Regions from separate parts of the Sphingosinicella sp. BN140058 genome, predicted to be linked through region 3. Evidence: predicted binding sites of a transcription regulator. Region 3 holds the regulator's gene; each other region holds the start of a gene.
What was found. The regulator LexA, encoded in region 3, represses DNA repair genes until DNA is damaged. The targets are predictions, from matches to a motif close to GTTCCNCNCTTGTTCT.
Positions count from the first base shown of each region.

Region 1 (10,035 bases), 2.8 Mb from region 3:
TCCTTTGAAAGGGGTGGATCAGATCAGCTGGCCGACGGGGCCGGCAGCGGCGGAAATGAAGAGCGAGGCCGCGAAGAGCGCGCCGAATGCGGAGATTGCGACACGCTGCAGGTCGGAGAGAGCGAAGGTCATGTCAGTCGTCCTTTGAGAGAGTGGGGAAGGGAGCGGATCAGCCGACAAGCGGACCGGCGGCGGCCGAGATGAACAGCGAAGCGACGAAGAGGGCGCCGAAAGCCGAGACTGCGAAGCGCTGAAGATCGGAAAGCTCGAAGGTCATTGTCTGTCTCCTGTTGGGCACCGCCGGGGATCGTCGGTGCATGCAAACGTCATTGCAGACCGCGTGCCAAGTCGCAGAAACGGCGGAAAACAGCCAATTCCTGGATCGGGATCGCTCGACTGCCCGAACTGCAATCCCAACGAACGGTGAGAATCACCAAGCCTTGGTGTCCGATTCCGGCCGGTCGCGCCGGACCTGTCCGGATATGCAGCCGTTGCGATCGCCCGGCCTCGTACCTAGGTCGGGGTTCAGACGATAAGGAGAGCGATATGGTGACCCGATCCGGACCGATGGCCTGTCCCGTCGACGGCACGCCGCTGGTGATGAGCGAGCGGCAGAGTATCGAAATCGATTATTGTCCGAACTGCCGCGGCGTGTGGCTCGATCGCGGCGAGCTCGACAAGATCATCGAGCGGAGCGGCGCCGCCACACCGGCACCTCCCTCGGCCCCGCAACAGAGCTCTCCGCAATATCCGCCCCAGCAGCCGCCGTCGCAGGCTCCCTGGGGACAGCCGCATCAGGGCTACGGCCACGGATACGGCCATCAGAAACCCTATAAGCGCCGCAAGAGCTGGCTCGAAGAGATCTTCGATTGAAGGTGGGGGCGATGCGCCCGCTCTTCACCATCGGCTATGAAGGCAAGACCGTCGACGAATTTCTCGGCGAGCTTCAGGCTGCGAAGGTCGACCTTCTGATCGACGTCCGCGCCGTCGCGGCGTCGCGGCGGCCGGGCTTCTCGAAAACCGCGCTCTCCAACGCCTTGCGCGAACGCGGAATCGACTATCTCCATCTCCGGCCGCTCGGCACGCCCGCCGCAGGGCGCCAGGCGGCGCGCGCCGGGCGCACCGCCGAGATGCGGGCAATCTACGCCGATCAGCTCGAAACGCCGGAGGCTGAGATCGCCCTGGTGCAGGCGCTTGCTGCGGCAGAGGCACAGCGCGCCGCCTTGCTCTGCTTTGAGAAGGATGCGCCGGTCTGCCACCGGGCCATGCTCGCCGAGCGCATGATCGCGCGCGTTCCGTTCGAGGTCCTCAATCTCTGAACCGGTTTCCGGAGTCGGTTAGCGGGGGCGCCGGTCCAGATGGAGGTAGGTCGGGTCGAACTCGGCCAGATGCACCAGGCCATCCCAGTCGTGGATCACCACTTCCCCGGCGCGGAACGTCATCAGGCCGTCGTCGCGCAGCCGGCGGAGCATGCGATTGACGTGCACCGCGGTCAGCCCGCAGGCATCGGCGATGTCGGTCTGGGTGATCGGCAGCGGATAGCGATCCGGTCCGGCAAGGCCTGCGACCTTCATCCTGAGGAAGGTCTCGCAGATCAGGTGGGCGATCCGCGCCAGGGAGTTGCGGCGGCCGATCGAGAGAATGCGCTCGCGCTGAATGGCGGCGTCGAGCAGGGTCGAAAACCACAGCAAGCGGGCCAGATGCGGTTGCTGCTCGGTGATCGCGCGCAGCGCGTCGTGCGGCACCAGGGCGATGCGCACGTCGCTGAGCGCCCCGACATTGTGATCCAGCGTCTTCAGCAGGAAGCCGTGCAGGTCGACATAGTCTCCCGCAATGTGCAACTCCTGGATCTGGCGCTCGCCATCGGCAAGATCCTTGTACCGGCAGGCGAAACCGTCGAGCAGCAGAATGGAATGGGTCAGCGTCGTGCCCGCGCGGACGATCTGCCGGTGCGCCGCGATTTCGCGAGTTTCCGCGATCGACTCGACGAAGACCCGCTCTTCCTCCGGAGAGAGAACGTCGCGGGCCCGTAGCTTGGCGAGCGCCCGCTCGACCCCGGGATCCTTAACCGGCATCCGGTCGGCCCGGATGACGGTTCTGGCCAACGCCGGCGTCCTGCAATTCGCGCCCGATCCGGCCCGTCAGCCAGAGGAAGAACATCCGGAAGTCGGCGGCAAGCGACCACAAAGGATATTTGAACGTCGCCGGACGATTATGCTCGACGGCAGCGTGGCTCGCCCAGGCGAAGCCGTAGCCTGCGATCGGAAGCGCGATCATCAACCGCGCATCGCCGCTCGCGATCGCGCCCGCGGCCAGCAGAATGACGAGCGTCGTCCCGGCATAATGCAGCGCGCGGGTCGCCGGCCGCGAATGCTCGCGCAGGTAAAAGGGCCAGAATTCGGCGAAGCTGCGGTAGCGGTTCATGCCGGCGCTCCCATCCCCGCCGAGGGGCAACGGCGCAGCAGCAAAGCGGCGAGCAATCCTCCGATCAAGGGCGCGATCACCGAGGCGATCTTCAGGAACGGCGGATGGGTGACGTAGAGAATGTTGGCGACCCCGGCGATCAGGATCAGGATCGCGATCAGCCAGATCGTCCAGTTGCGACGGCTGATCACGCCTGCGACCCATCCTCCGACGAACGCCCCGGCCAGCCAGCCGCCGGCCACGAACAATTGCGCGCCGATCGACATCGCGCTGACGTACGCGCCAAGGCCTCTCGGGTCGTCGACCCGGATATCGCGCGGCAACGGGTAGATGAGGTGGTTGACCATCTCCACCGACCAGATCGCCACGAATGCGGCGATCAGTCCCAGGACCACGCCTCCGATAACACGCGCCATCGTCATCCCCTGTCCTTGTTCTGACGACCAGCATAACAATTATCGGCGCCGTCCAGAAGCGGCGCGAACGGACCGAGCAAATCCGCCCCGTCCGCTCCGTCCTGGGCTCCGTCAGCCGTTGACGATCGTTCCTCCATTGGGGTGGAGAACCTGCCCCGACATGTAGCTTGCATCCTCGCAGGCGAGGAACAGGAAGCTCGGCGCGACCTCGTTGGGCTGGCCCGGCCGGCCCATCGGCGTATCCTCCCCGAACGTCTCCAATTTGTCGGGACTGGCGCCCCCCGACGGGTTGAGCGGTGTCCAGATCGGTCCCGGCGCGACTGCGTTGACGCGGATCCCGTCCTCGATCAGATTCTCGGACAAGGATCGCGTGAATGCGGTGATTGCACCCTTGGTCGCGGAATAATCGAGCAGCTCCTTCGAGCCCTGATACATGGTGACGGAGGTGCAGTTGATGATCGCCGATCCGCGTTTCAGATGTGGTCGCGCCGCCTGGACCATGAAGAAATAGCCGAAGATGTTGGTCTGGAAAGTCCGCTTCAGCTGTTCCTCGGTGATGTCGCGTATGTCCTTGTCGGGATGCTGCTCGGCGGCATTGTTGACGAGGATGTCCAGCCGACCGAGCTTCTCCACCGCCTCGGCCACGGCGCGGTCGCAGAAATCCTTGTCGCCGACATCGCCGGCGATGGCGATCGCCCTGCGTCCTTCGCTCTCGACGATCCGCCTGGTCTCGGCCGCGTCGTCATGCTCGCACAGATAGAGGATGGCGACATCGGCGCCTTCACGGGCGAACAGAGCGGCGACGGCGCGGCCGATGCCGCTGTCGGCGCCGGTAATCAGAGCGACCTTGCCCGCGAGCCGGCCCGAGCCCGGATAGCGCGGCGCCCATTCGGGCTTGTCGTCCATCTCGCTTTCGTGGCCGGGCAGGCCGTCCTCGTGGATCATGTCGACGGTTTCGGTGCCGCTCATGCCCTTACTCCTTCGGCGCGACGCCGGCGCCTTCCTCTCCGAAGGCCTCGATCGTCGACTGGTCCTGACGATCCTTCGAAGGCGTCTTCTCGGCCGGGCTGCTGCCGTCCTTGCCGAGCGTGAAGCTCTCGCGGCTGCCGTCGCCCGGATCGTCGGACATCTGATTGTTCTGGTTGAGCGGCCGGTCGGTCGAATCGGGGTTGTGCTGGTTCTTGCTCATGATGCGCTCCTTGCAGGCTTTCACCCGTCAACCTTCGCTCATCGCGGCGGTTCCGGTCGTTTCGCTCCAGGATCGTGGATCCGCTGCGGCGGCGTGGCCGTTCCGCCGTCGATCCGGCATGAAAGGAAGACAATGAACGAGCGCCGCCTGCTGCAATGCGCCGTCGCGCTGGCCTGCCTGGTGCCCTTCGCCGCCGGCGGTGCAGGGGTGATCGCCAGCGTCGCCATGGTGAAGAGCGCCGGGGTGCCGTCGGTCGATCTCGACAGCCACTTCCGCTATCTGTCGGGGCTGCTGTTCGGCATCGGTCTCGGCTTCGCCGCCTGCATTCCCCGCATCGAGGCGAAAGGCACACTGTTCCGCGGCCTCACGCTCGTCGTCGTCTGCGGCGGGCTGGCGCGCTTGTTCGCGCTGGTGACGATGGGAAGTCCGAGTCCGGGTCACCTCTTCGGCCTGGCGATGGAGCTTGGGGTGGTTCCGGCTCTTGCGCTCTGGCAGGCGCGCGTCGCCGCCGCTTAGTCGGCAGCGGGCCTTGCCGACGGCGCCCGGCGCTTCCGGACGATGCGCGCCAGCGCGATCGCGCCGATCAGCATCCAAATGACGTTCAAGGTCGCCGACGGCAGCGCGCCGTGCCACCAGCCGTTGACGATGAAGCCGGCGGCGCCGACCACGTTCATCGCCTGGTACGAAGCGGATTGGCCGCTCATCCGCCCCATCGACAGGAGCAGATAAGCGGCCAATATGGTCAGCGCGCCGGCCCAGCCGGCGGCTTCGACGAGCAGCTCGATGCCGCTCAGGCGGCCTTCCCTCGCGCGAGCTGGCGGAGCACGTAGTGCAGGATGCCGCCATGCTTGAAATATTCGAGCTCGTTCAGGGTGTCGATCCGGCAGCGGGCGGTGAAGGTGAAGGAGGAGCCGTCCGCCTTGCTGACCACGACCTCGACCTCTTGGCGCGGCTTCAGGTCGCCGATGTTGGTGACGCTGAACATCTCGCTGCCGTCGAAGGTCGGCACCTCGCCGACGAATTGCAGCGGCAGTACACCCATGCCGACCAGGTTCGAGCGGTGGATGCGCTCATAGGTTTCGGCGATCACGGCGCGGACGCCGAGGAGGTTTGTGCCCTTCGCCGCCCAGTCGCGTGACGAGCCCGTGCCATATTCCTTGCCGGCGATGACGACCAGAGGCGTGCCCGCCTCCTTGTAGCGCATCGCCGCATCGTAGATCGCCATCACCTCGCCGGTCGGGATGTGCTTGGTGACGCCGCCTTCGATCCCCGGGGTCATCCGGTTCTTGATTCGGATGTTGGCGAAGGTGCCGCGCATCATCACTTCGTGATTGCCGCGACGGGCGCCATAGCTGTTGAAGTCGGCACGCGACACCTGGTGCTCGGTCAGATAGCGGCCGCCGGGGCTGTCCGCCTTGATCGCGCCTGCTGGCGAGATATGATCGGTGGTGATCGAATCGCCGAAGATGGCGAGCGGCCGCGCGCCGACGATGTCGCCCGGCGGCGTCGGAGTCATCGACATGCCTTCGAAATAAGGCGGGTTCTGGATGTAGGTCGAACCGGCCGACCAGGCATAGGTCTCACCGCCGGTGACCGGGATCGCGCTCCACCGCGCATCGCCCTTGTAGACGTCGGCATAGCGGCTGCGGAACATGTCGCCGGTGACGTAGCGGTCCATCAGGTCGCGAACTTCGGCGTTGCTCGGCCAGATGTCCTTCAGGAACACGTCGCTTCCGTCCTTGCCGGTGCCGATCGGCTGGTCGATCATGTCGGACGTCACCGTGCCCTTCAGGGCATAGGCGACGACCAGCGGCGGCGACGCCAGGAAGTTGGCGCGTACGTCGGGCGACACGCGGCCTTCGAAATTGCGGTTGCCCGAGAGCACCGAGGCGGCGACGAGATCATTCTCGTTGATCGCCTTGGAGATATGCTCGGGCAAGGGTCCCGAATTGCCGATGCAGGTGGTGCAGCCGTAACCCGTCAGGTTGAAGCCGATCGCATCGAGATCTTCCTGCAGGCCGGCGGCGACGAGATAGTCGGTGACCACCTGGGATCCGGGCGCCAGCGAACTCTTCACCCAAGGCTTGCGCTCCAGACCCTTCTCGCGCGCCTTGCGGGCGACCAGGCCGGCGGCGACCAGCACGGCGGGGTTCGAGGTGTTGGTGCAGCTGGTGATCGCGGCGATGACGACGTCGCCATGGCCGAGATCGTGGCCGCCGCTCGGGAAACGCTGGCCGAGCTCGGTCGAATCATGGCCGAACTCCTTGGTGAAGTTGGCGATGAACTCCTCGTCGACCTTGGACAGGACGACCTTGTCCTGCGGCCGTTTCGGACCGGCGAGGGAGGGCTCGACGCTGGCCATGTCGAGGCCGAGCGTGTCGGTGAAGACCGGCTCCACCGATGGATCGAGCCACAGGCCCTGGGCCTTGGAATAGGCTTCGACCAGGGCGATCGTCTCTTCCGAACGGCCGGTCAGGCGCATGTAGTCGAGCGTCTTGTGGTCGACCGGGAAGAAGCCGCAGGTCGCGCCATATTCCGGCGCCATGTTGGCGATGGTCGCGCGGTCGGCGACCGACAGCTCCGACACGCCGGGGCCGTAGAACTCGACGAAGCGGCCGACCACGCCCTTCTTACGGAGCATCTGGGTGACGGTGAGCACCAGATCGGTGGCGGTGATGCCTTCCTTGAGCGATCCGGAAAGGTGGAAGCCGACCACTTCCGGGATCAGCATCGACACCGGCTGCCCCAGCATCGCGGCCTCGGCCTCGATGCCGCCCACGCCCCAGCCGAGCACACCGAGGCCGTTGACCATCGTCGTGTGGCTGTCGGTGCCGACGAGCGTGTCTGGATAGGCGACTTCGGCGCCGCTCTGATCGGCGGACGTCCACACCGAGCGGGCGATATATTCCAGGTTCACCTGGTGGCAAATGCCGGTTCCCGGCGGCACCACCTTGAAGTTGTTGAACGCCGACGAGCCCCATTTCAGGAACTGGTAGCGCTCCATGTTGCGCTGATATTCCAGCGCGACGTTCTGCTCGAACGCCTTGGGCGTGCCGAATTCGTCGACCATCACCGAGTGATCGATGACGAGATGGACGGGCACGAGCGGGTTGATCAGCTCAGGGTTGCCGCCGAGCTTGGCGATGCCGTCGCGCATCGCGGCGAGGTCGACGACCGCCGGCACGCCGGTGAAATCCTGCATCAGCACGCGCGCCGGGCGATATTGGATCTCGCGAGTCGACGAGCGCTCCTTCTGCCAGTCGACCAGCGCCTGGACGTCGTCGCGGCTGACCGTCACGCCATCCTCGAAGCGCAGCAGGTTCTCGAGCAGCACCTTCATCGAGAAGGGCAGGCGCGAGACGTCGCCGAGCTGCGCCGCCGCCTTGCTCAGCGAGTAATAAGCGTAATCCTTGCCCCCGACGTTCAGGGTCGTGCGGGTCTGGAGAGTGTCGTGGCCGACAGCGGTCATAAGTGCCTCGTCGCAAAGTGGTACTTTGCGCCGGAGAGCAGGACGCGGCCCGGCGCGGTTGGCGCGGCCCTTAGCGCGTATGGGCCGATGGGGGAAGGTGCGGGATCGCCCGCCCGCGAACATGTCGTGGCGTTGGTCGTCGCGCTTATTTCTGTCCGCGCACCAGCATCAGCAGCGCCCCGCCAAGGGCGCACAGCAGGGCCGCCGCCGCCCACAGGATCGGGAAGGTCGAAGCGCCGTCGACCAGCAACAGGGCAAGCAACGGCCCGGCGACGTTCGGCAGAGTGTTGGTGAGATTGAAGATGCCGAGATCGCGGCCGCGATGTTCGGGGGACGGCAGGAGCTGCATGGTGAAGGCGGCGTGGAGCGCGATGAACACCGCATAGGTGGCCGCGAAGGTGCAGTAGCCGGCTGCCGCCTGCAGCCAATGATCGGCACTGGCCATCAACAGCAGGCCGGCGACCATGCCGGCGGCGGCGAAGGCGAGCAGCGGCTTGCGGCGACCGATGCGGTCGGAAAGTCGGCCGCAGCCGAGCGCGAGCGGGATCGCGGCGAAGGTTGCAGCCGCCATGATCCAGGCGATGGTACGGGCGCGGACCTGGGGGCCGCCTTCGCCGCGCAGAAGGTCGCTGGTGTAGAAGAAGAAATAGGTGACGACGGCGGTGCCGGCGACCTGCACGGCGAGCTTGCCCGCCCAGGCCAAAGCGAGGTCGAGGCGCTGAAAGCGGCCGCCATCGGCCTGCGGCGTCGGCGGCACCGGGTCCGCCCCTTCCCGCGCGAACAGCAGAAAGGGCAGGAAGAGAAGGCTCGTCGCCAGGCAGACGAGCGCGAACTGCGCCGCTTCGCCGCGTACGGCGTCGATGGTCACGCCGACGCCGACGAGGGTTGCCGCCGGCTGAGCGATGCCGAGCAGGCCCGCCATTACGCCCTTGCGATCGTCGGGCACCTCGTCGGCCATGATCGCCACCACCGGCGCGAACATGGCGTTAAGCGCAATCTGCAGGGCGACGACACCGCCGACCAGCGCCAGGCCGTTGCTGGCAAGGTGCACGACGGCATAGGCGCCGAGTAGCATCACGAGGCCGGCAAGCACCCACGGCCGGCGGGTCCGCCGCCGCCGATAGGTGTGGTCGCTGAGCGCGCCGAACAGGATGTTGGAGATGCTCGCCGCCAGTGCCCCCGCCAGGGTGATGCGGCTGAGCAGGGCGACACGATCGGCGGCGGACACCGCCTCGACCTTGACCGGCAGCAACAGACTGAAGAACGGGATGAAGGCGACGAACAGGCCGGTATAGGCCAGCGCGTAGAGCAGCATGAAAGCCGTCGGTGCCCTGCGGCCCGCTGCGGCCGGTTGCGATCCGGACTCCTTTATGGCGATGTGCTGTTGCCCCACACCTGGCAGCCTAGCCCCGCGATGCAGGCTGCGACAGGACAAAAAAGGAAGCCGGCAAAAGGCTTTGCCGGCTCCAGGACGCGAAGCTCATTGGGGAGGAGCCTCGTCGATCCACGATGTGACACAGATTGTGAGCGTTCACAATCATCATTTGAGAACGCTCACAACTGGATCGGACAGCGGTTAGAGCGCGGCGAGACCCCGTGCGAGATCGGCGATGAGATCGTCGGCATCCTCGAGGCCCACCGAAATGCGCAGCAGATCCGGGTGGATGCCGGCCTCCGCTTGCGCTTCCGGCGGCATGCCGCGGTGCGTCATCGTCGCGGGCTTGCAGATCAGGGTGGCGAAGCCGCCGAGCGAGGACGCAAGGGTGATCAGATCGAGCGCGGCGAGAAAGCGCGAGGCGTCGCCCTTCACCCGGACGCTGATCATGAAGCCCGGGCCGCTTTGCTGGCGCGCGGCAAGCGCCGCGCCCTCGTGGCTGTCCAGCCCTGGGAAGTTCACCGCCTGCACCTGCGGCTGTTCGGATAGCCACGACGCGATTCGGGTCGCGCTCTCTTCCTGTTGGCGGACGCGCAGCGGCAGCGTGCGCAGCCCGCGCAGGATCTGGGACGAGTCGAATGCCGAGCCGTTGAGGCCGGCGGCGTTGGACCACCATTGCATCTGCTCGATCAGCGCCGGGTCGCGCGCCAGCAGCGCGCCGCCGAACAGATCCGAGTGGCCGTTCAGCGCCTTGGTGGTCGAATGCATGACGAGGTCGCAGCCGAGCGCGAGCGGCTTCTGCCGCAGCGGCGTCAGTAGCGTGTTGTCGGCGGCCACCAGCGCGCCGGCCTGCTTGGCGGCGGCGGCGCGCGCCGCGATGTCGGTGATCCGCAGCAGCGGATTGCTCGGCGTTTCGATCCAGACGAGATCGGCGCCACCTTTCAGCGCGCGCTCGAACGCGGCCGCATCGAGCATGTCGACGAAGGTCGCACGAAGCTTGCCCTGGTCCTCCAGGCCCTTGATCAGCCGGTAGGTGCCGCCATAGCAATCGTGCGGCGCGAGGACATGAGCGCCGGCGGGCAACAGCAGGAAAGCGAGCAGGCAGGCCGATTGGCCGCTGCCGGTGATCACGCCGCCGGCGGCGCCCTCCAGCTCGGCGAGC
Region 1 covers NZ_CP035501.1:2,298,237-2,308,271, reverse strand. Annotated here, with positions in the region: gene ETR14_RS10365 (zf-TFIIB domain-containing protein) at 547-873, shown strand; gene ETR14_RS10360 (DUF488 family protein) at 885-1,319, shown strand; gene ETR14_RS10355 (Crp/Fnr family transcriptional regulator) at 1,338-2,105, opposite strand; gene ETR14_RS10350 (DUF962 domain-containing protein) at 2,065-2,424, opposite strand; gene ETR14_RS10345 (hypothetical protein) at 2,421-2,846, opposite strand; gene ETR14_RS10340 (SDR family oxidoreductase) at 2,952-3,809, opposite strand; gene ETR14_RS10335 (hypothetical protein) at 3,814-4,029, opposite strand; gene ETR14_RS10330 (DUF4345 domain-containing protein) at 4,162-4,545, shown strand; gene ETR14_RS10325 (hypothetical protein) at 4,542-4,766, opposite strand; gene acnA (aconitate hydratase AcnA) at 4,820-7,498, opposite strand; gene ETR14_RS10315 (MFS transporter) at 7,644-8,813, opposite strand; gene ETR14_RS10310 (PLP-dependent aspartate aminotransferase family protein) at 9,075-10,035, opposite strand, start outside.
Region 1: a site for LexA is predicted at 4,129-4,144, ahead of ETR14_RS10330 (DUF4345 domain-containing protein). Genes of this name have one in related genera too.

Region 2 (10,035 bases), 1.6 Mb from region 3:
GGATGATGCGGCGCCCAGCTCAGGTAAAAGCGGATGTAGGACAGGGCGATATGCCGCGGCAGCCACCAGACGGCAGCGACCGCCAGCGCATGGCCGCTCCACGCTGTCGCGAAGAAGATCGCCATCGCAGCCAGCTGCAACAATGCCGTATCCCGTTGCGCGCGGCGCGACGCGGGAGAATCCAGCTCGGCCAGGATCTTCTTGTAATGGTGGATTGACCCGCCATTGCGCGGCTGGCGATTGAGCCAGGTCTTGACGATGGCTTTCCAGGCGCTCGGCGCCGCATCCGGATAGTCAGGATCCCGCTCCGGATCGTTGCAATGGTAATGATGCTGCAGATGCATCATGCGGGCCATGCTGAATGGGAAAATCAGGGGAATTGTGCTCACCTGACCGACCAATTCATTGAGCCAGCGCAAGGGGTCTCCCTTGCGCGCGATGTTGCTGTGCATCGCTTCGTGAGAGGTAACGTAGCCGCCGGTTGCGAGCACCGTCGAAGCGACGAAGCCGATCCACAATGGGATGATCCCCATCATCGTCAGCGGGAACAGGGCGACCCACAAGGCGAACCCGCCGAGGGCCGCGACGGAATAGCCCCACATTCCACCGCCGGTGTGACGCGCGGCGATCTCTCGCTCGAGGCGCAACAGCTCTTGGCGTTGCAGCCGGGCGGGATCGATCGCAAGCGGCGCTGCGTCTGCAGGAGCGCCGATGTCGATGCCGATCGATACGTCGCTTTTGGAAAAGCTTTGGGGTGCGCTCACAGCCAGCTCCCCTTTGCGGTGGCGTAGAGGCCCCACGCTCCCCCGAATACCAGGCCGAAGCCAAGCGGTGTCAGCCCAACCGGCGTGGCCATGCCGGTCGCCTCGATCAACTCAGCCGTCACCGGCGCAATAAAGCCGATCCCGAATAGAAACGGCATCACGAAGAAGACTGCCTTGAGTGCTTGCTGCACGATTATCCCGCCCGTTGCCACCGGTCTCACCGGCCCACCTGGCTTGATTAGCATGAGCGAGCGCCTGGCGACAATCTTGGTAACTACGGTGTTTACCACCTTCGCAACAATCTCGCCGGGTTGCGCGTCCTTCCGAGAGCGGGAATCCTCATCCGGCCGCGGAAACACTCACCGCCCTGTCCGTTGTCGGGACATGTCCGATCCAAACCTTGCCCCCGCCGCCCCGATCCGCGCGGCTCTGTTCGACGTCGACGGAACCCTGGTCGACACCAACGATCTCCATGCCGATGCCTGGCAACGGACTCTTCGCCACTTCGGCCACGATTTTCCGATCGAAACGATCCGGGAGCAGATCGGCAAAGGCGGCGACAATCTCATCCCGGCTCTGCTCGGCGACATGCCCGAAGATCGCAGCGACGCCATCGACGACTATCGCGGCACCTTGTTCAAGCAGGAGTATCTCGCCCGCGCCGTGCCCTTTCCCGGCGTCCGTGATCTGTTCGAGCGTCTCGTCGCCGACGGCATCAAGATCGTCCTCGCCTCCTCGGCGGGCGCAGAGGAAGTGGCTTATCATCTCGGCCTGATCGGCTGCGAGGATCTCGTCTTCGCAACCACCAGCCGCGACGATGCGGAAAGCTCCAAACCCGCTCCCGACATCTTCGCCACCGCGCTCGCCAAAATATCGCCGCTCGGCGCCGCCGATGCGGTGGTGATCGGCGATACGCCCTGGGACGTGATCGCGGCCAACCGCGCGGGGGTGCGCACGATCGGATTCCTGTCCGGCGGCTTCCCGGCCGAGTCGCTGCGCGATGCCGGCGCGATCGCGATCTTCGACGGTGCACGCGCTCTGCTCGCGCGCTATGACGAGAGCCCGTTCGCGGCCGTTCGGGCGGGTGCCGATGTCGACGCTTGAGGCGGCCGTCGAGCCGATCCTGGAGGCGGACGTCCGCACCGTCGCGGCGGTGCAGCCGGTCAAGGACCATCCGCTGTTCGAACGTCTCGCGGATCTCGGCGACCAGCCGCAGCTTCGCATCCTCTGCGCCGGCGTGATCGCGCTCGGCGCCGTCCGCCGCGATTCGCGGCTCGCGCTCACCGGCGCGCGCATGTTGGCTGCGCATACCCTCGCCACCTGGGCCAAGGATTTCGTCAAGCACCGCATCGATCGCACCCGGCCGCGCTCGCTCGGCGATCCCGAGACCGATCATCGCCTCGCCCCCGGCCGCAGCCACGAGAAAGAGGAGACGAGCTTCCCCTCCGGCCACGCCGCCGGCGCGACCGCGGTGGCCCGCGCCTACGCCCGCGCCTATCCCGAGCATCGCGTACCCGCCGGCATCGCCGGCACCATCCTGTCCCTCGCCCAGATCCCACGCTGCGCCCATTATCCGAGCGACGTCGGCGCCGGCGTCGCCATCGGCCTCGCCTCGGAAGCGCTGGTGGACGGCGCGGTGAAGCTCGGTGCGCATATTCTGTCCTCCCACTCCTCCTAGAAAACTCCCCTCCCTGACAAGGGAGGGGCAGGGGGTGGGTAGCCGCGAGGCTGCTCGATGCAGTCTTGCGGCTGTTGGCCGCACCGCTCGGCTCGCGGACATGCGGCGGCCGACCAGGCCCTTCGAAGAGGCCTCACCACGCGCACGCCCCACTGGCGCGCGCCGCGACGCTGTCCTAGGTCCTGCGCAACTCAGCGCCCGGGAGACCTGTCTTGCGCCCTTCGATCCTCGTTTTGCCGCTGCTCGCGCTCACCGCCTGCAGTCCCACCGTGCAGACCGCTGCGCCTGAATCCGCCGCAGCGGCCGCGCCCGTGACCGCGCCGATCCTCACCGGCGCCGACGCCGTCGATACGTCCAGCTACGCCCGCCCGGCCGAGGCGCGGGTGACCCACGTGGCGCTCGATCTCGCCGCCGATTTCGCAGCCAAGCGCCTGTCCGGCACCGCCACCCTCGACATCGATGCGGTCGCCGATGCGAAGGAGATCGTGCTCGACGCCAAGGGCCTCGACATTCGCGCGGTCACCGATGACCGGGGCAGGGCACTTCCCTTCGCGCTCGGCGCCGCAGACGACGCCCGCGGTGCGCCGCTCACCGTCCAGCTTCAGGGCGCGCGCCGCATTCGCATCGCTTATGCCAGCGCGCCCGGTGCCGAGGCGCTGCAATGGCTGGCGCCGGCGCAGACCGCGGGCAAGGTCCACCCCTTCCTGTTCAGCCAGGGCCAGGCGATCCTCAACCGCAGCTGGATCCCGACCCAGGACAGCCCCGGCATCCGCCAGACCTGGGAAGCCCGCATCGTGGTTCCGGAGCCGTTGAAGGCGGTGATGAGCGGCGAGCGCCTGACGCCGGACGGCGAACCTGCCGGGGCGGGCCGCCGCGCCTTCCGCTTCCGCATGGACAAGCCGGTCGCCCCCTATCTGATCGCGATCGCGGTGGGGGACATCGCCTTCCAGCCGCTCGGCCCCCGCACCGGCGTCTATGCCGAACCCGCCACCCTGCCGGCGGCCGCCGCCGAGCTGGTCGACACCGAGAAGATGGTCGCCACCGCGGAGGGCCTCTACGGCCCCTACCGCTGGGGGCGGTACGACATGATCGTGCTGCCGCCCGCTTTCCCTTATGGCGGCATGGAAAATCCGACCCTCACCTTCCTCACCCCCACCTTCATCGCCGGCGATCGCAGCTTGAACGGCCTCGTCGCCCACGAGCTCGCGCACAGCTGGTCGGGCAATCTCGTCACCAACGCGGTCTGGGCCGACAGCTGGCTCAATGAAGGCTTCACCTCCTATTTCGAGAATCGGATCATGGAGGCGCTCTACGGCCCGCGCCGCGCGGCACAGGAAGCCTGGCTGTCCTGGGCCGACATGGAGGCGTCGCTGAAGGAGCTCGGCCCCGATGCGCCGGGTACCCGTCTCCACGACGACAGCGGCGCGGATTCGGGCGGCATCGTCTACGACAAGGGCGCGACCTTCCTGCGCACGCTCGAACGCACCGTCGGGCGGGAGCGCTTCGACGCGTACCTCACCTCCTATTTCGATCGCCACGCCTTTCAGCCGATGACGTCGGCCCGCTTCCTCGCCGATCTGCGCGCCAACCTCATCCGCGGCGACGCCGACCTCGAGCGGCGGCTGCTGCTCGATCAGTGGGTCTACCAACCCGGTCTGCCGGCCAATGCCGCGCGCCCAGACGCGAGCGTGTTCGCGCCGGTCGACCAGGCGGTCGCCGCCTTCAACGCCGGCGGCGCCGCGGCGGCGGTGCCCTACGCCGGCTGGACCACCGCCGAGCGGCTTCGCTTCCTCAACGCGCTGCCCCGCCAGCTCCCGCAGCCGCGCCTCGCCGAGCTCGATGCCGCGTTCAAACTGTCGGACAGCGGCAATGCCGAGACCCTGTTCGCCTGGCTCCAGCTCGCCCTCGCCAACCGCTACGAACCTGCAGTCCCCGCAGCCGAGCGCTTCCTGCTCGGCATGGGCCGCCGCAAGTTCGTCTCGCCGCTGTTCGAGACGCTGATGGGGCAGGGCGACTGGGGCCAGCCCATCGCCCGCCGCCTCTACGCCAAGGCCCGCCCGATGTACCACGCGGTCACCACCAGCGCGGTCGACAAGGTGGTGAAATAGGGGGGGCTTGCTCCGCGGCTCCCTCTTCAATCGTCATCCCAGCGAAAGCTGGGATCTCCACGAGACGAGGCGCAGGCTCTTCATCCACGCCGGCGCACACTCACCCGGAGATCCCAGCTGAAGTTCATCCTGAGCGTGTCCAAGGGCTGGGATGACGAGAGGAGAAGAGCATCCCGCTTCCTCCGGTCGGGGATCCCAGCTGAAGTTCATCCTGGGCGTGTCGAATGGCTGGGATGACGTTAGAGGGAGAGCGGCTCGCCCGTGACCCTTGGGCATCCGAACTGCCGCGCCGGCCGCGGGGTGGGGGGGGAAGCCCCTGTTCCCGATCTCCGGCCCGGCGCATAATTGGGGGATGAAGGGCGGCTGGGTCTACATCATGACAAACAGGCCGGGCGGGACGCTCTACATCGGCGTCACCGCCGATCTGGCCGCGCGCATCGCCCAGCACCGCGCCGGCACCGGCGCGTCTTACTGCCGCCGCTACAATCTCAAACGTCTCGTCTACGTCGAACCTTACCCCACGATCGACGAAGCCATCGCCCGCGAGAAAGCGATGAAAGCCTGGCAGCGCGCCTGGAAGGTCCAGGCGATCGAGGCGGTGAACCCGCACTGGGCCGATCTGTGGGACACCATCAACGGGTGAAAACCGCCGTCCTCTCACTGTGATTGCCGTCACTCTCCGCCCATACCGTCATCCCAGCGAAAGCTGGGATCTCCCTGAGGGTAGGCGCCGGCGCGAGTAGAAAGCATCGCGCCTCTTCCGCGCGGAGATCCCAGCTTCCGCTGGGATGACGGTGAGGAAGCCAGGTCACGTCTTCCTCCTCATCCTCCCGCCATCATTCGTCAGCCCAGCAGCACACGGTCATCCCACCACCCCCCAACGTCATCCCAGCGAAAGCTGGGATCTCCCGGAGGGTACGCGCCGGCACGGATGAAAAGCACCGTGCCCTTCCGCGCGGAGATCCCAGCTTCCGCTGGGATGACGGCAGAAGAGGGCAGGTCACGCTCCCGCAGCCAAGGCGTCCCCCATCCTTCCTCACCCCGGTGCCTCCAACGTCATCCCACCACCCCCACCGTCATCCCGGCGAAAGCTGGGATCTCCCCGAGGGTACGCGCCGGCGCGAGTGAAAAGCACCGCGCCTCTTCCGCGCGGAGATCCCAGCTTCCGCTGGGATGACGGTGAAAAGGGGTAGATTACGCGCCTGCAGCAACGCCGTCCCCTCCATGGTCCCCCACCTTCCTCAGCCCGGCTACTCCAACGTTATCTCACCCCACCGTCATCCCAGCGAAAGCTGGGATCTCCCGGAGGGTACGCGCCGGCGCGAGTGAAAAGCACCGCGCCTCTTCTGCGCGGAGATCCCAGCTTCCGCTGGGATGACGGTGGACAGGGGCAGGTCACGTCTCTGCAGCAACGCCGGGCCCCTCCATGCTCCCCCACCTTCCTCACCCCGGCGCCTCCACCTTCATCCCACCACCCCCACCGTCATCCCAGCGAAAGCTGGGATCTCCCGGAGGGTACACGCCGGCGCGAGTGAAAAGCACCGCGCCTCTTCTGCGCGGAGACCCCAGCTTCCGCTGGGATGACGGTGAAAAGGGGTAGACTACGCCCCTGCAGTAACGCCGTCCCCTCCATGGTCCTCCATCCTTCCTCAGCCCGGCTACTCCAACGTTATCTCACCCCGTCGTCATCCCAGCGAAAGCTGGGATCTCCCGAAGGGTACGCGCCTGCGCGAGTGAAAAGCACCGCGCCTCTATCGCACCTAAATCCAGCTTCCGCCGGGATGACGTGTTCAGCCATGCGATCTCCGCGAAGACAAACGAACTATTGCGTAAACACAACAATACGTCTAGCTTACCCGCATGTTCAATCGAATCGCCCTACTCCGCGCCGACGGCAACGTGTCGCGAAAGGCGCTTGCCGAGGCGGTGGGCGTGAACCCGCAGACGATCGGCTATCTGGAGCGCGGCGACTACAAGCCGAGCCTTGAGCTCGCGATGAAGATCGCCGCCTTTTTCGGCGTGCCGGTCGAGCTGGTTTTCTCCTTCACTCCCTTCGAATCCGTCACCGACGCGCTGCGCCGCGTCCAGGAGGCCTCATGACCGATGTGATTGCCCGGCACCGTGCCGCCGCCATTCTCCTTGCGCTCGCCGCGCTGACTGCCCTCGTCGTCGTTCCGGATCGCACCGCACCAGCGTGGGGCGAGGGGGCCGGGATCGCGGTGAACCTGCTGCTGATCCTCGTCGCGCTCGCCGGCGCCTCAGCCCTGCTGACCTCGCCCTATCTGTCGATCCTCTACCGCGAGGCGCCGCTCAAACGGGCGATCACCGGCGAGTCCGAACTGGACGAACGCGAGGTCGCGCTCCGCGATCGCGCGGCCGGCATGACCTATTATCTGTTCGCGACCGTCAATCTGGTCGGGCTCGCGGCCGTCGGCCTGCTGCTCAAGGCGGGCGCGATCGTCCTCGATGGCGACCTCCTTCTCCGCTGGATGCCGCCTTATGCCGCCTTCGCCTTCGCTTTGCCGGTGCTGACGCTGGAATGGTTCGAGCCCTCGTCGCTCTGGGCCCGCTCGGTCGAGGAGGACGTCGCGTGAGCCTGCTGTCCACCCTCGATCGCGTCGTCCACGTCACCCGCCTCGACATCCTCACCCCGCACGCGGAGCGGCGCAGCCGCAACTTGCGCTGGCTGCCGCTGTTCGTCCTCGCCGCCTTGCCGATCGGTTACGGATTGATGGTGGCGATGCCCCACAAGGCGGTGCCGGTTCGGGTCGGCTTCTTCGGCGGCCTGCTCTTCTTCGGGGCCTACCTCGCCGCGATGCTGATCCGGCTGTTCGGGCCCCGCCTGGTCGCCGAAGCCGGGGTCCGGCTCGACGAACGCGAGCAGATGATCAAGGCCCGCGCCGGCAGCATCGCCGGGACGATCGTCACCATCCTGTTCGTCGCCTTCTGCCTTTATGCCGGCTGCGCCTCGATCTTCGGCGCCTGGATGCCGTCGTCGTCGATCGAGTGGATCTATCTGGGTCTCGGCGTGCAGGGCGTCGCCTTCACCTTGCCGGTTCTCGCCGCCAGCTGGCTCCAGCCCCGGCTCGACGACGAGGATTAAGCGCGGCGCGGCCCTCGTGACTGCGGATACGCCGACAGCATCGCCGCGGAGTTTGTCGATCCGCCAGCCGCTCTTCCTCTCTCGTCCTCTCCCCCCGTCATCCCAGCGAAAGCTGGGATCTCCATCCGGAGGAGGCGTGGACCTCTCCTTGCACTCCGGTGAATAGTCTCCGGGAGATCCCGGCTGAAGTTCATCCTGAGCGTATCGGAAGGGCTGGGATGACGGTGAGGCAGAATGGCAAACAAGCCACGAGGCGGAGGAGCTCCGCCGCCCCGGCGCCACAGCCGAAATCCGCCTCGCTATTCAACCACAATCCTTGGTATCCGCCCATCACTCGACGCCCTGCCGGAGCCCAACCGTTCGTCGCAAATCGGCGACTCCCGGGCGTCCGCCGTGCCCTTGATTTGCAAGCGAAAAGCGCTTCGATTCACCGCATCCGGCGTCACGAAAACCGTGGATAAGTCATTAAGCCTCTTGGCGTCGGAATCGAGATGAGGCACTAATGGTTGTGGCGCTGCCACGGGGGCGACGCTACAACTTGTATGAACGTCCGACGGTCACCATCTTGGTCCGGAGACGGAAGACTCTTGTCCTGTGGATATCGGGGACAAGATCGAACAAGCGCCGCGCCCCCTTCGCAAACGCGCATTGTTTGGGCTAAGGCCCGGTAGAACGAATTGAGAACGAGGGGTTTGAGCGATGGATCTTAGCGGCAGCAGCGAAGTCGGTTCGAGCGACGTGACGATGACGCTCGATGCGGTCGACACCAAGCCGACGAAGCCGGCCATCTACCCGCTTGCCGTGGACCGCAGCCGTGATGCCCTGCTCACCGAATTCGGCAAGGACACTTTGCGCGACCGCTATCTGCTGCCCGGCGAATCGTATCAGGATCTGTTCGTCCGCGTCTCCTCGGCTTATGCCGACGACGAGGCCCACGCCCAGCGCATGTACGATTACATGTCGCAGCTCTGGTTCATGCCGGCGACGCCCGTTTTGTCCAACGGTGGCACCGGCCGCGGCCTGCCTATCTCCTGCTATTTGAACAGCGTCGACGACAGCCTGGAAGGGATCGTCGGCACCTGGAACGAGAATGTCTGGCTGGCCAGCCGCGGCGGCGGCATCGGCACCTATTGGGGCAGCGTCCGCGGCATCGGCGAGCCGGTCGGCCTCAACGGTAAGACCTCGGGCATCATCCCGTTCGTGCGGGTCATGGATTCGCTGACCCTGGCGATCAGCCAGGGCTCGCTGCGCCGCGGCTCGGCCGCCTGCTATCTCGACATCTCGCACCCGGAGATTGAGGAATTCCTCGAAATCCGCAAACCGTCGGGCGATTTCAACCGCAAGGCGCTCAATCTCCACCACGGCGTGCTCGTCACCGACGCGTTCATGGAAGCGGTGCGCGACGGCGCCGAATGGACCCTGCGCAGCCCCAAGGACGGCTCGGAGCGCAGCAAGGTCGATGCCCGCGCCCTGTTCCAGAAGCTGGTCGAGACCCGGCTGCAGACCGGCGAGCCCTACATCATCTTCATCGACAAGGTGAATGCGACGATGCCGCGCCACCAGCGCGAGCTCGGCCTCAAGGTCTCGACCTCCAATCTCTGCTCCGAGATCACGCTGCCGACCGGCATCGACCATCTCGGCAATGCCCGCACCGCGGTCTGCTGCCTGTCCTCGCTCAATCTCGAAACCTGGGACCAGTGGAACGGCGACAAGCGCTTCATCGAGGACGTGATGCGCTTCCTCGACAACGTGCTCAGCGACTATATCGCGCGGGCGCCGGACGAGATGGCGCGCGCCAAGTACAGCGCGGCGCGCGAGCGTTCGGTCGGACTCGGCGTGATGGGCTTCCACTCTTTCCTGCAGGCGCGCGGCATCCCGTTCGAGGGCGCGATGGCGAAATCGTGGAACATGCGCATCTTCCGCCACATCAGCGCGCAGGTGAACGAAGCCTCGATGATGCTGGCGCACGAGCGCGGGCCGTGCCCCGACGCCGCCGATGTCGGCGTGATGGAGCGGTTCAGCTCGAAGATGGCGATCGCGCCGACCGCGTCCATCTCGATCATCGCCGGCGGCACCTCCGCCTGCATCGAGCCGATCCCGGCCAACATCTACACCCACAAGACGCTGTCCGGCTCCTTCTCCATCCGCAATCCGTATCTGGAAGAGCTGCTCAAGCAGAAGGCGAAGAATTCGGAAGGCGTGTGGTCGTCGATCCTCGAGCGCGGCGGCTCGGTCCAGCACCTCGATTTCCTGACGCAAGAGGAAAAGGACGTGTTCAAGACCAGCTTCGAGATCGACCAGCGCTGGCTGATCGAGCTCGCGGCCGATCGCACGCCCTATATCGACCAGGCGACCTCCTTGAACCTGTTCATCCCGGCCGAC
Region 2 covers NZ_CP035501.1:3,482,785-3,492,819, forward strand. Annotated here, with positions in the region: gene ETR14_RS15595 (fatty acid desaturase) at 1-764, opposite strand, end outside; gene ETR14_RS15600 (hypothetical protein) at 761-955, opposite strand; gene ETR14_RS15605 (HAD family hydrolase) at 1,149-1,868, shown strand; gene ETR14_RS15610 (phosphatase PAP2 family protein) at 1,855-2,442, shown strand; gene ETR14_RS15615 (M1 family metallopeptidase) at 2,655-4,550, shown strand; gene ETR14_RS15620 (GIY-YIG nuclease family protein) at 4,903-5,193, shown strand; gene ETR14_RS15625 (helix-turn-helix transcriptional regulator) at 6,411-6,650, shown strand; gene ETR14_RS15630 (hypothetical protein) at 6,647-7,144, shown strand; gene ETR14_RS15635 (hypothetical protein) at 7,141-7,653, shown strand; gene ETR14_RS15640 (ribonucleoside-diphosphate reductase subunit alpha) at 8,398-10,035, shown strand, end outside.
Region 2: a site for LexA is predicted at 8,323-8,338, ahead of ETR14_RS15640 (ribonucleoside-diphosphate reductase subunit alpha). Genes of this name have one in related genera too.

Region 3 (10,035 bases):
TTCGGCACCGGCGGCAGCGGTCTCGGCGGCCTCGACACCGGCGGTACAGGCGGCGCGATCGCCTCGGTCGACGGGGAGAAGATCACCGCCCAGGAGGTCACCCAGGTCACCCAACAGGAACTGGCCCGCTTCCGTCAGCAGCAGCCGGATCTCGATCTCACCGCATTCCTGCGCCAGGGATCGCTGGAGATCATCGTCGACCAGATGATCGACATGGCAGCAGTCACCGCTTTCGGCACCGACATGGGCCTGGTTGCGACGCGAGAGATGGTCGAGCGCGAGATCCAGCGCGATCCGCGCTTCCGCAACCTCGCCGGCCAGTTCGATCCGGCGACGTTCCAGCGCTTCCTGCAGTCCGAAAAGGTGACCGAGGCGAAATTCCGCGAGGACGTCTCCAACCGCCTGATCCAGCGCCAGCTGGTCGCGCCGGCGGCGGGTTCGGTGTTCGTCCCGCAGGGCTTTGCCGCCCAATATGCATCGTTGCTGCTGGAAAAGCGCTCCGGCCTCGTCGGCGTCGTTCCGGCGGAAGCGATGGGTCCGGGCCGCGAGCCGAGCGACGCGGAGATCGCGACTTTCTATCAGCAGAATATCGGTCGCTACACGATCCCCGAGCGCCGCACGATCCGCTACGCGGTGTTCGGCAAGGACACGGTGGCGGCAGCCACCCAGCCGACCGACGCCGAGATCCAGGCCGCCTTCCAGCGCGATCAGGCGACCTATGGCGCCAGGGAGACTCGGTCGCTGTCGCAAGTCGTCCTCCCCGACGAAGCCGCTGCGCGCAGCTTCGCCCAGAAGGTGACGGGCGGTACCGCTTTCGACGCCGCTGCGCTCCAGGCCGGCTTCGGCGCCGCCGACATTGCGGTCGGCGAGCAGAGCAAGGAGGCGTTCGCGCGCCTCAGCGCGCCGGCAGTCGCCAATGCCGTGTTCGGCGCCGCCAAGGGCGCAACCGTCGGACCGGTGCGTTCGCCGCTCGGCTGGCACGTCGTCCGCGTCGACGACGTCAAGACCGTCGCCGCCCGCCCCTTCGCCGCGGTGCGTGCGGAGATCGCAGCCAAGCTCCAGCAAGCGAAGGCCACTGCCGCGCTCGGAGATCTCTCCGGCCGGATCGAGAATGCGATCGCCGACGGCGCAAATTTCCAGGAGATCGCGCAGCGCGAGAAGCTGGCCGTCCAGGAAACGCCGCCGGTCACCGGATCGGGCGCAGCGCCGGGCAACCCGCAATGGCAGCCGACGCCCGAGCTTCAGCCGCTGCTTCGCACCGCGTTCGAGATCGAGGCCAATGCCGAGCCGGTGGTGGAGGCGATCACGCCCAACGAGCGCTATGCGATGATGATCGTCAGCAACGTCGTCCCTGCCACGGCGCCGCCGGTCGCCCAGATCCGCGATCGTGTGAAGGCGGATCTGATCGCCCGCCGCGCCAACGATCGCGCCAAGGCGATCGCGACCGCGCTGGTGTCGAAGATCAACGCCGGTACCGCACCTGCTCAGGCGTTCGCCGAAGCGCAGGTTAAGCTGCCGGGCGTGCAGCCGGTCACCGCCGCCCGGATCGACATCGCCCGCCAGGGGCAGCGGGTACCGCCGCCGCTGGCCATGCTGTTCAGCCTGCCGCGCGGCAAGGCCAAGCTCATACCGGCCCCCAACGGCGCGGGCTGGTTCGTCGTCTATCTCGACAAGGTCGTGCCCGGCGATGCGAGCAAGGAAGCGGCACTAATCTCCAGCGTGAAGAACCAGTTCAGCGAAGTGATCGGCAACGAATATGTCGACCAGCTCAGCGCCGCCGTGCGTGCCCGCACCAAGGTCAAGCGCAACGAGGAAGCGATCCAGGCGCTCAGGAAGCAGCTGACCGGCGGCGGCCAATGATTGCGGGCTCTCCCGCGTGGGCCCGGCCCACGCGGCGGAGCCGGCCGTTCCTGAAGCGCCCGCAGCGGCGCCAATATGCGGCCCGGATCCTCGTCGTCGACAATTACGACAGCTTCACCTGGAACATCGTCCATTATCTGCGCGCGCTCGGCGCCCAGGTAAGGATCGAGCGCACCGACGACATCAGCGTCGCCGATGCCTTCGCCTACGGCGCCGACGGCATCCTCGTCTCGCCCGGTCCGGGACGGCCGGAGGAGGCCGGCATCTCGATGGCGCTCGTCGCCGCCTGCGCCGAGACCGCCAAGCCGCTGCTCGGAATCTGCCTCGGCCACCAGGCGATCGCCGCCACCTTCGGCGGCAAGGTCGTTCGCGCGCCCAAGCCGATGCACGGCAAGACCTGTCCGGTCCGCCACGACGGAGACTTTCTGTTCGAAGGCCTCCCCTCGCCCTTCACCGCCGCACGCTACCATTCTCTGGTCGCAGAGCCGGCAAGCGTCCCCGACTGCCTGATCGTAAACGCGACGGCGGACGATGCCACCGTGCAGGGGCTTCGCCATCGCACGTTGCCCATCCATGGCGTCCAGTTCCACCCGGAAAGCGTCGCCAGCGAGGGCGGCTACCGGATGCTCCAGAACTTCATCGCCCTGAGCCGCGGCGCCTGAACGTGCACCGATAGCGCTCGCAATTCGAGCCGTGCGTGAAACGAGTTGACAGGCCTGCACCTGTTTCCTACACGTTCCGCATTCGTTCCTTGAGGGCCAGACGATGCTGACGCGCAAGCAACATGAGCTTCTGACCTATATTCACGACAAGCTCGCCGAAACGGGCGTGTCGCCGTCCTTCGAAGAAATGAAGGATGCGCTCGACCTCAAGTCGAAATCGGGCGTGCACCGCCTGATCTCGGCGCTTGAAGAGCGCGGCTTCCTTCGTCGCCTGCCGAACCGGGCGCGTGCGCTGGAGGTGATGCGCATGCCCGACGTCAAGGCCGGCATTGCCAGCCAGCCCAAGGCGCCGGTCAGCACGCCGCAGGCGGCCAACGATGTCATCGAGCTTCCGCTGCACGGCCGTATCGCCGCAGGCATGCCGATCGAGGCGCTGGAGGGGCAGAGCACCCTGCCGGTTCCGGCAGCCCTGCTAGGGCCCGGCGAACATTATGCGCTCGAGGTTGCGGGCGATTCGATGGTCGAGGAAGGCATCCTCGATGGCGACTACGCTCTGGTCCGCAAGACCGACAATGCGCGTGATGGCGAGATCGTGGTGGCGCTGATCAATGAGGAAGAAGCGACATTGAAGACCTTCCGCCGCGAAGGCTCGATGATCCGCCTTGACCCTGCGAACCGCAATTACGATCCCCAGCGCTACCGCCCCGACCAGGTCCGCATTCAAGGGAAACTCGCGGGCTTGCTCCGACGCTATTGAGACGAATTCGATGCGGAAGCCTCGGTCCGGAATAAGCCCGACACAGGCCTGAAGCCCTCCCCTGGGTTGAGAGGGTGGATGGACGCGGCGGAGGCACCACATCGGCCGTCGACCCTCCGCCGGATCCATCTCGCTTCGGCCATCGCGCCTCGAGCCATGACATGATCGGCAAGGGCGTCGTCGTCGCACGCGCGATCGCCGGCGGCCTGTCTCGGTCCACCCCACGCTGCTTCCCACCAGGAGGGAGCGGCAAGATAGGAACAGTGCCATGTCCCGCCTCAATTATGTCGAACTTCCCGTCCGCGACGTCGCTGCTGCCAAGGCCTTTTACGAAAGCGCGTTCGGCTGGAGCTTGACCGAATTCGGCCCGACATATGCGGCGACCCTGACCGGCGATACCGACATCGGTCTGCAGGGCGACGCCGCCGAAGCGACCAAGGCGCCGCTGCCGGTGATCGAGGTCGATGATCTCGACGCGGCGCTTGCCGCGGTTCAGCAGGCAGGCGGGACGCTTACCCGCCCGATCTTCGCTTTCCCTGGCGGACGGCGGTTCCAGTTTCTCGATCCCAGCGGCAACGAAATCGCTGCCGTGAAGTCCGATCCACACCCGGCGGACTGAAGCGGGGCCCGAGGCGCGCTGAAGCCGGCCGGTCTGCCCCACAAGAAACAAAGGCTTGTGGCCCGGGATGCTCCATCGCGACCGAGACCAAGATCGTTTCGGGTTGGATCAGGCTGAGACGTGCATCCTTGTCTCAACCATGTGATCGAGCACGGTCCCCGCCGTCGGCGGAAGCGAAGCGCTTGTGCATCAGTCGATCATGCTCTGGCTGCGCTTGAGGCGCACCGTTGCATCCAGCTCGCCGCGACCGAGTCAATCCGGCGCACGGTTCGACCGGCGCGCCTCCAAACCGCGCCTTCCATACGCGGGATCGTTGGGTCGGCTGAGGCTCGATCCGTGTCAGTGGCGGATCTTGTGGACGATCCAGGCGATGATGCCGCCGAGCACAAGGCCGAACAAGCCGGAGGCCGCGGCGGTGACAAGCCAGGCGACGATCCCACCAACGCCGCCGGCGGCATGGTGCACGGCCTCCGCAACATGATGGATGGCCTCTGCAGGTGCGTGCAGGCCGAGCACTTCGAGGCCGTGGATCAGGATCCCACCGCCCACCCAGATCATCGCCGCGGTGCCGATGATCGACAAGGCGCGCATCAGCACCGGCATGCCTTTCACCAGGCCGCGGCCGATCGTCCGCACCGGCGCCGAACCGCGCTTCGCAAGGTGCAGGCCGATATCGTCCATCTTCACGATAAGGCCGACAACCCCGTAGACGCCGATCGTGATCGCAATCCCGACGATGGCGAGCACGAGCGCCTGGTTGAGGATCGGCGAATTGGCGACGTCCGCCAGCGCGATGGCCATGATCTCGGCCGAAAGGATGAGATCGGTCCGGATCGCGCCGCCGACCTTCTCCTTCTCGAGTGCGGCCGCATCGGTGGTGGCAACCTCCTCCTCGGCATGTCCAGGGCCGCCGAGCGCCTCGATCACCTTCTCCGCACCCTCGAAGCAAAGATAGGCGCCACCCAGCATCAGCAAGGGCGTGATTGCCCAGGGCGCGAAGGCGCTGAGCAGCAAGGCGGCGGGCAGCAGGATCAGCAATTTGTTGCGCAGCGAACCGAGAGCGATCTTGCCGATGATCGGCAATTCGCGCTCCGGCGACAGGCCGACCACATAGCGGGGCGTCACCGCTGTATCGTCGACGACCACGCCGACCGCCTTGGATCCGGCCTTGCCCGCGGCAGCACCGACATCGTCCAGCGATGCGGCGGCAAGCTTGGTGATGCCCGCAATATCGTCGAGCAACGCAACCAGACCGGAGGGCATGTACGAAATTCCCCGCTTGAACGGCCACTTCGGCCGATTCGTCGGAGGCTATTCCCCCGAACATGGCGGCGAGAGCAAGGGGGTTCGGCTCGGGGTGATGCTTTGCCGTCGAAGGCTCGAGCATCACGACCGGAGCGGCTGACCCAACTGCTAGCGGTGAAATCGGATTACGTTCGCAGGGATGGTGTCGACGCCCGGGCGCGGTGCAATCGCGACGACTGCGAAGGCGGTGCGGTCGGATCGAAAGGCGAAGGCTCTCTCCCCGGGCGAAACGCCGGCGCCGATGTCGGGAAGCGGTCGCCAGCCTGCTGCCTTGGCTCCGTTCGCGTAATAGGCTTCGACCCGCGCCAGATCGACCGTGGCCGCTAGGACGTAACGCGCCACTTCCGGGCGACCGAAACGAGGCCCAAGCACGTCGACGACGTGCGCGACAGCAGCAGTGTCGGCGGCTGCGATCGTGTCACCGAACGCATATTCCTCCTGCTGCCGGAAAGCCGATGGCGGGCTCGGCACCTCCGGCTCCATCGGCGCCGCCCGGCAATCACCAAGCAGCAGCGGCAACAGCAAAGCGGCGGCGCGTCGCCCGAGCGCCACGCGCCGCCCTGGCCTCAAGGCTGGGCGGTCCGCTGCACGATGCTGAGGCTAGTGTTGAACGCGTTGCGGATGTCGTCGCCGACGCCGAGCTCGTTGGTGGCGGGATCGACCGGCAAGGCGGCGCGCTCCAGCCGTTGCGCCGGCGCAAGGCCGGGATCCTCCAGCGCCCAGCGCACCGCATAATGGGTCCATTCCTTGGCGACGCTGGCGGCGGTTCCCACCGCATCCTTGGCGGGACCGCCGATCTTCGCCTTGTCGATCAGGGTCAGCGTCGAATCCAGGACGGAGGTCATCATCTCCTGCTGCTTCTTGACGTCGGTCGACCAGGACTGGGCTCCGGCATATGTCGCGCCGACGAAATAGCCGAGGGCGCCGGCATTTTCCCGCCGCTCCTGCGCCGCGCCGCCGGCGACCTTGACCTGTGATGTCGCATCGAGCCGGGCTGCGGGATTTTGATCGAGGCCGTTGCCGAGCTGAAGCTTGGCCATGATCTCGCCAAGCTTCTTCTCCTGCCCCCCTTCCATCAACGCCCGCGAATAGGTGGCGAGATCGGAGCCGTCCATCGTCTCACGATTATAGGCGAGCTCGCGAACCACGCCGGTCGCGTCGCTGTCGATGATCTTGGTGAGGCCGCTCGCAATCGCATTCATGGCATCGTCCTTGCCCCTGATCAGGGGACGTCCGGCGACCCCGTTCGTCTCCCGGACCTGGCGAAGCGTGTCTGCACCGGCATCGAAGATCCGCGCCTTGAGATCTGCGTCGGGTATCGCGGCGGCGGAGTCCATCAGCTTGCCGAAGTCGTCGGTATTCCACGCAACGCTGGGGCTCGCGCCGACCCCGCTGGTCATCGTCTCGTCGACCGAAGCCTTCATCACCGCACGCAATTGATCCGAACTCAGCGCCTTGAACGCGTCATCGGCATAGGTGCTGCCCTTCATGCTCGACAGCACTTGGCCGATGGCGGCCGCCTCGGGATCGCTGCCGTGGCTGGTCACGGTAAGGATGTGGTTCTCGGTCCAGGCCTTGCCGTCCGCCACCTGCCCCTTCAGCGCCTCGACATATTGTACCTTGTGGTGATTGGGCGCGTGCGTAGCGATCGCCGCAGCGAACTCGGTGACGCGCTGATGCCCGTCGGCGCCAGCGTCGGTTTTGGCGAAGGCGTTGCTGACCGCAGCCAGACTTTGCCCGTCGAGCTTTGCCGCAAGATCGTTGAACAGGTCGCGCCGTTCATTGGCGGAATAGCCGCCATTGCCGAACCAGCTGCCATCCGTTGCCTGCCCCGCGAGCTTGTCGAGCTGCCCCTGGCGCTGAAGCTCGTCTACCACCGCGTCCGCGTCGGTCGCGTTGAGGCTCGACAGCTTGCTCTTGACGTCGTTCATCTCGGCATGGGTGACCGTGTTGAACGCGCCATTATCGTCGAGTTTGCTCTTGATGTAGTCGACCGCAGCCTGCTGAACCGGGCTTACCATGGCGCCAATCTCCTCGCGGAAGACGCCGGACTCGGCGTCGACCCATTAGAGCATTGACGAGAGTTCGGCGCGCTCCACGATTCGTTTAGATCGGCAGCGTTCGGCGCACTTTTGGCAGCCTGCAGCCGAAAGGTGTGCCTGGGGAGAAGGCACTCTGAGGGCGTTCGGGCGCGTGTCCATCACCGGATACGAGCGGGATGGTTCACGCAGAACATGCGGTCGACTGCGCGCACGGCGGCGGCGCGAAGTGGCCCTATTCGTCGGGGCGCCGATCCGGTCGGGCGGCAGCAGGCGCTTAGATGCTGGCGCCGTACGCCAGGAAAGTGCCGCTCAGCAGGCTGACTGCGCAGCCCAAGCCCATGATCGCCACGACGGTGAGGCGGAAACGTCCAGTGGGGTCGACAGCCATCTTCTTGCTCCGGTCGCCTCGGCGGGAGCACCAGGGCGGGTGAGCGGAACAATGCGCGGGAGATGGTTACCGCAACATTGCGCCGGCCTGCCGTATGGCTGCGTAAGACTCCTGCAAGCGTCCAAGCACGTCGTCGCAATCTGATGGAACGAGGGCGGAAATCCGCGGATTCGTTCTCGCGGATTAGCGCCTTTCAGGAGGAAGGGCAGCGAAGCCGAAGCTTCCCTGCCCTCATGTCCTGCAATCCTGTCGACAGCCGAACAATCAGACGTCGTCGTCTTCGCTGGGCCCGACCATCAGGGCGTCGGCGACTTCCTCGGTCTTGCCGCGGATCGCCCGCTCCAGGCGCTCGGCCATTTCGGTATTTTCGCGCAGGAAATTCTTGGCGTTCTCACGTCCCTGCCCGATGCGCACCGAATCGTAGCTGAACCACGCACCCGATTTCTCGACGATGCCCGCTTTGACGCCAAGATCGAGGATCTCGCCGATCTTGGAAATGCCTTCGCCGTACATGATGTCGAACTCGACCTGCTTGAACGGCGGCGCGACCTTGTTCTTGACCACCTTCACCCGGGTGGTGTTGCCGACGATATCGTCGCGGTCCTTGATCTGCCCGGTACGGCGGATGTCGAGGCGAACGGAGGCGTAGAATTTGAGCGCGTTGCCGCCCGTCGTCGTCTCCGGATTGCCGTACATGACACCGATCTTCATGCGCAGCTGGTTGATGAAGATCACCAGGCACTTGGATTTGGAGATCGAGCCGGTGAGCTTCCGCAGCGACTGGCTCATCAGTCGGGCCTGAAGGCCGACATGGCTGTCGCCCATCTCACCTTCGATTTCGGCGCGCGGCACGAGCGCTGCGACGGAGTCGACGACCAGCACGTCGATCGCGTTCGAGCGGACCAGGGTGTCGGTGATCTCGAGCGCCTGCTCGCCGGTGTCCGGCTGCGAGACGATCAAATTGTCGACGTCGACGCCGAGCTTCTTCGCATAGACCGGGTCAAGCGCGTGTTCGGCGTCGACGAAGGCGGCGGTGCCGCCATTGCGCTGCGCCTCGGCGATGACGTGGAGGGCGAGCGTCGTCTTGCCCGAGCTTTCCGGCCCATAGACCTCGATCACGCGGCCGCGTGGCAGGCCGCCGATGCCGAGCGCGATGTCCAGCCCGAGCGAGCCGGTCGAAATCGCCTCAATCGCGATCGCTTCGCGCGAGCCGAGCCGCATCGCGCTGCCCTTGCCGAACGCGCGGTCGATCTGCGCCAGGGCGGCATCGAGGGCTTTTTGCTTGTCCATATTGTCAGAAGTTCCAACGACCTTGAGAGATGCCACCATGGCCCGACCACTCCTATGCGAGCCGCGCCGCCCATTCAACGCGTGAGTGCTATGTACTAGACATGTTCCAAAGGAACAAGAGGGGAACGTTAATTAGCGCTTGATCGCCCGCAAAGCGCCATCCATCGCCAGCTGGAATGCCGACCGCTGGTAGATGTCGTTGTGACCGGCGCCGGCGATGGTCCGGTCGAAGACGAGGTTGGGAACCGCCTTTCTGAGAGCGTCGGTACACTCCGGCCGCACCAGAGTATCGCTCCCGCCGGCGAGAATGGCGACCGGCAGGCGCCGCCCTCGCAACCATTCGGCGGATGGCATCGGGTGGCGGAACAGCAGCCGCACCGGCAGCCAGGGATATTGGGTCGCCGCAACGTCCCGGAGCGAATCGAAGGGGGTGACGAGGATCAGACCGGCGAGATTGCGCCGGCTTGCCAGATAGGCGGCGACGCCGGTGCCGACGCTGAAGCCGATCGCAACGATCGGGCGGCCGGGGAAGCGGCGGGCGACCTCATCATGGACGAGCAGCGAATCCGCCGTCAGTGCCGCGGCGCCGGCGCGGCCGGTGCTCGGGGCATAGCCGCGATAGTGGAACACGACGACGTCGTGATCCGGATAGAGGGCGTGGAGATACTCCGCCGCAGCGGCCGCATTCCAGCCATTGCCGCCGAAGCCGAGCAGCAGCGGTGATCCCGCAGCGGCCGGTCCGCCTGCGGCGGGAAGATGAAGCCCGTGCAGCGTCTCGCCGCTGGCCGCCTGCAGCCGCAGGAGCTCCGCACCGGGCGGCATGCGGGCTCCTCCGACCATCGCCGCTGGAAACAGCAGGCGATCCTGGAACAGGAACATCGCCAACACGATGATGAAGTAGAGAAAGACTGGAGCGAGAAGCAGCTTCCAGATCATCGCCGCCCGCCTGCGGCCTCGTCCCCCGCCGCGGCAGGGGCACGCAATGTCACCCGGCGAAAGCCTCGTCGAGGGCCGGTTCGATCGCGTCGATCGTAAACGGCTTTGACAGCACCGGTGCTTCGGCGTGGGCCGGCGGCGGCGGCTCGATATGGCCGCCCGTGGCGAGGATGTAG
Region 3 covers NZ_CP035501.1:5,087,127-5,097,161, reverse strand. Annotated here, with positions in the region: gene ETR14_RS23125 (peptidyl-prolyl cis-trans isomerase) at 1-1,860, shown strand, start outside; gene ETR14_RS23120 (aminodeoxychorismate/anthranilate synthase component II) at 1,857-2,522, shown strand; gene lexA (transcriptional repressor LexA) at 2,626-3,279, shown strand; gene ETR14_RS23110 (VOC family protein) at 3,548-3,898, shown strand; gene ETR14_RS23105 (DUF808 domain-containing protein) at 4,238-5,161, opposite strand; gene ETR14_RS28595 (hypothetical protein) at 5,160-5,303, shown strand; gene ETR14_RS23100 (hypothetical protein) at 5,312-5,755, opposite strand; gene ETR14_RS23095 (hypothetical protein) at 5,770-7,224, opposite strand; gene recA (recombinase RecA) at 7,898-8,962, opposite strand; gene ETR14_RS23085 (alpha/beta hydrolase) at 9,056-9,859, opposite strand; gene ETR14_RS23080 (response regulator) at 9,909-10,035, opposite strand, start outside.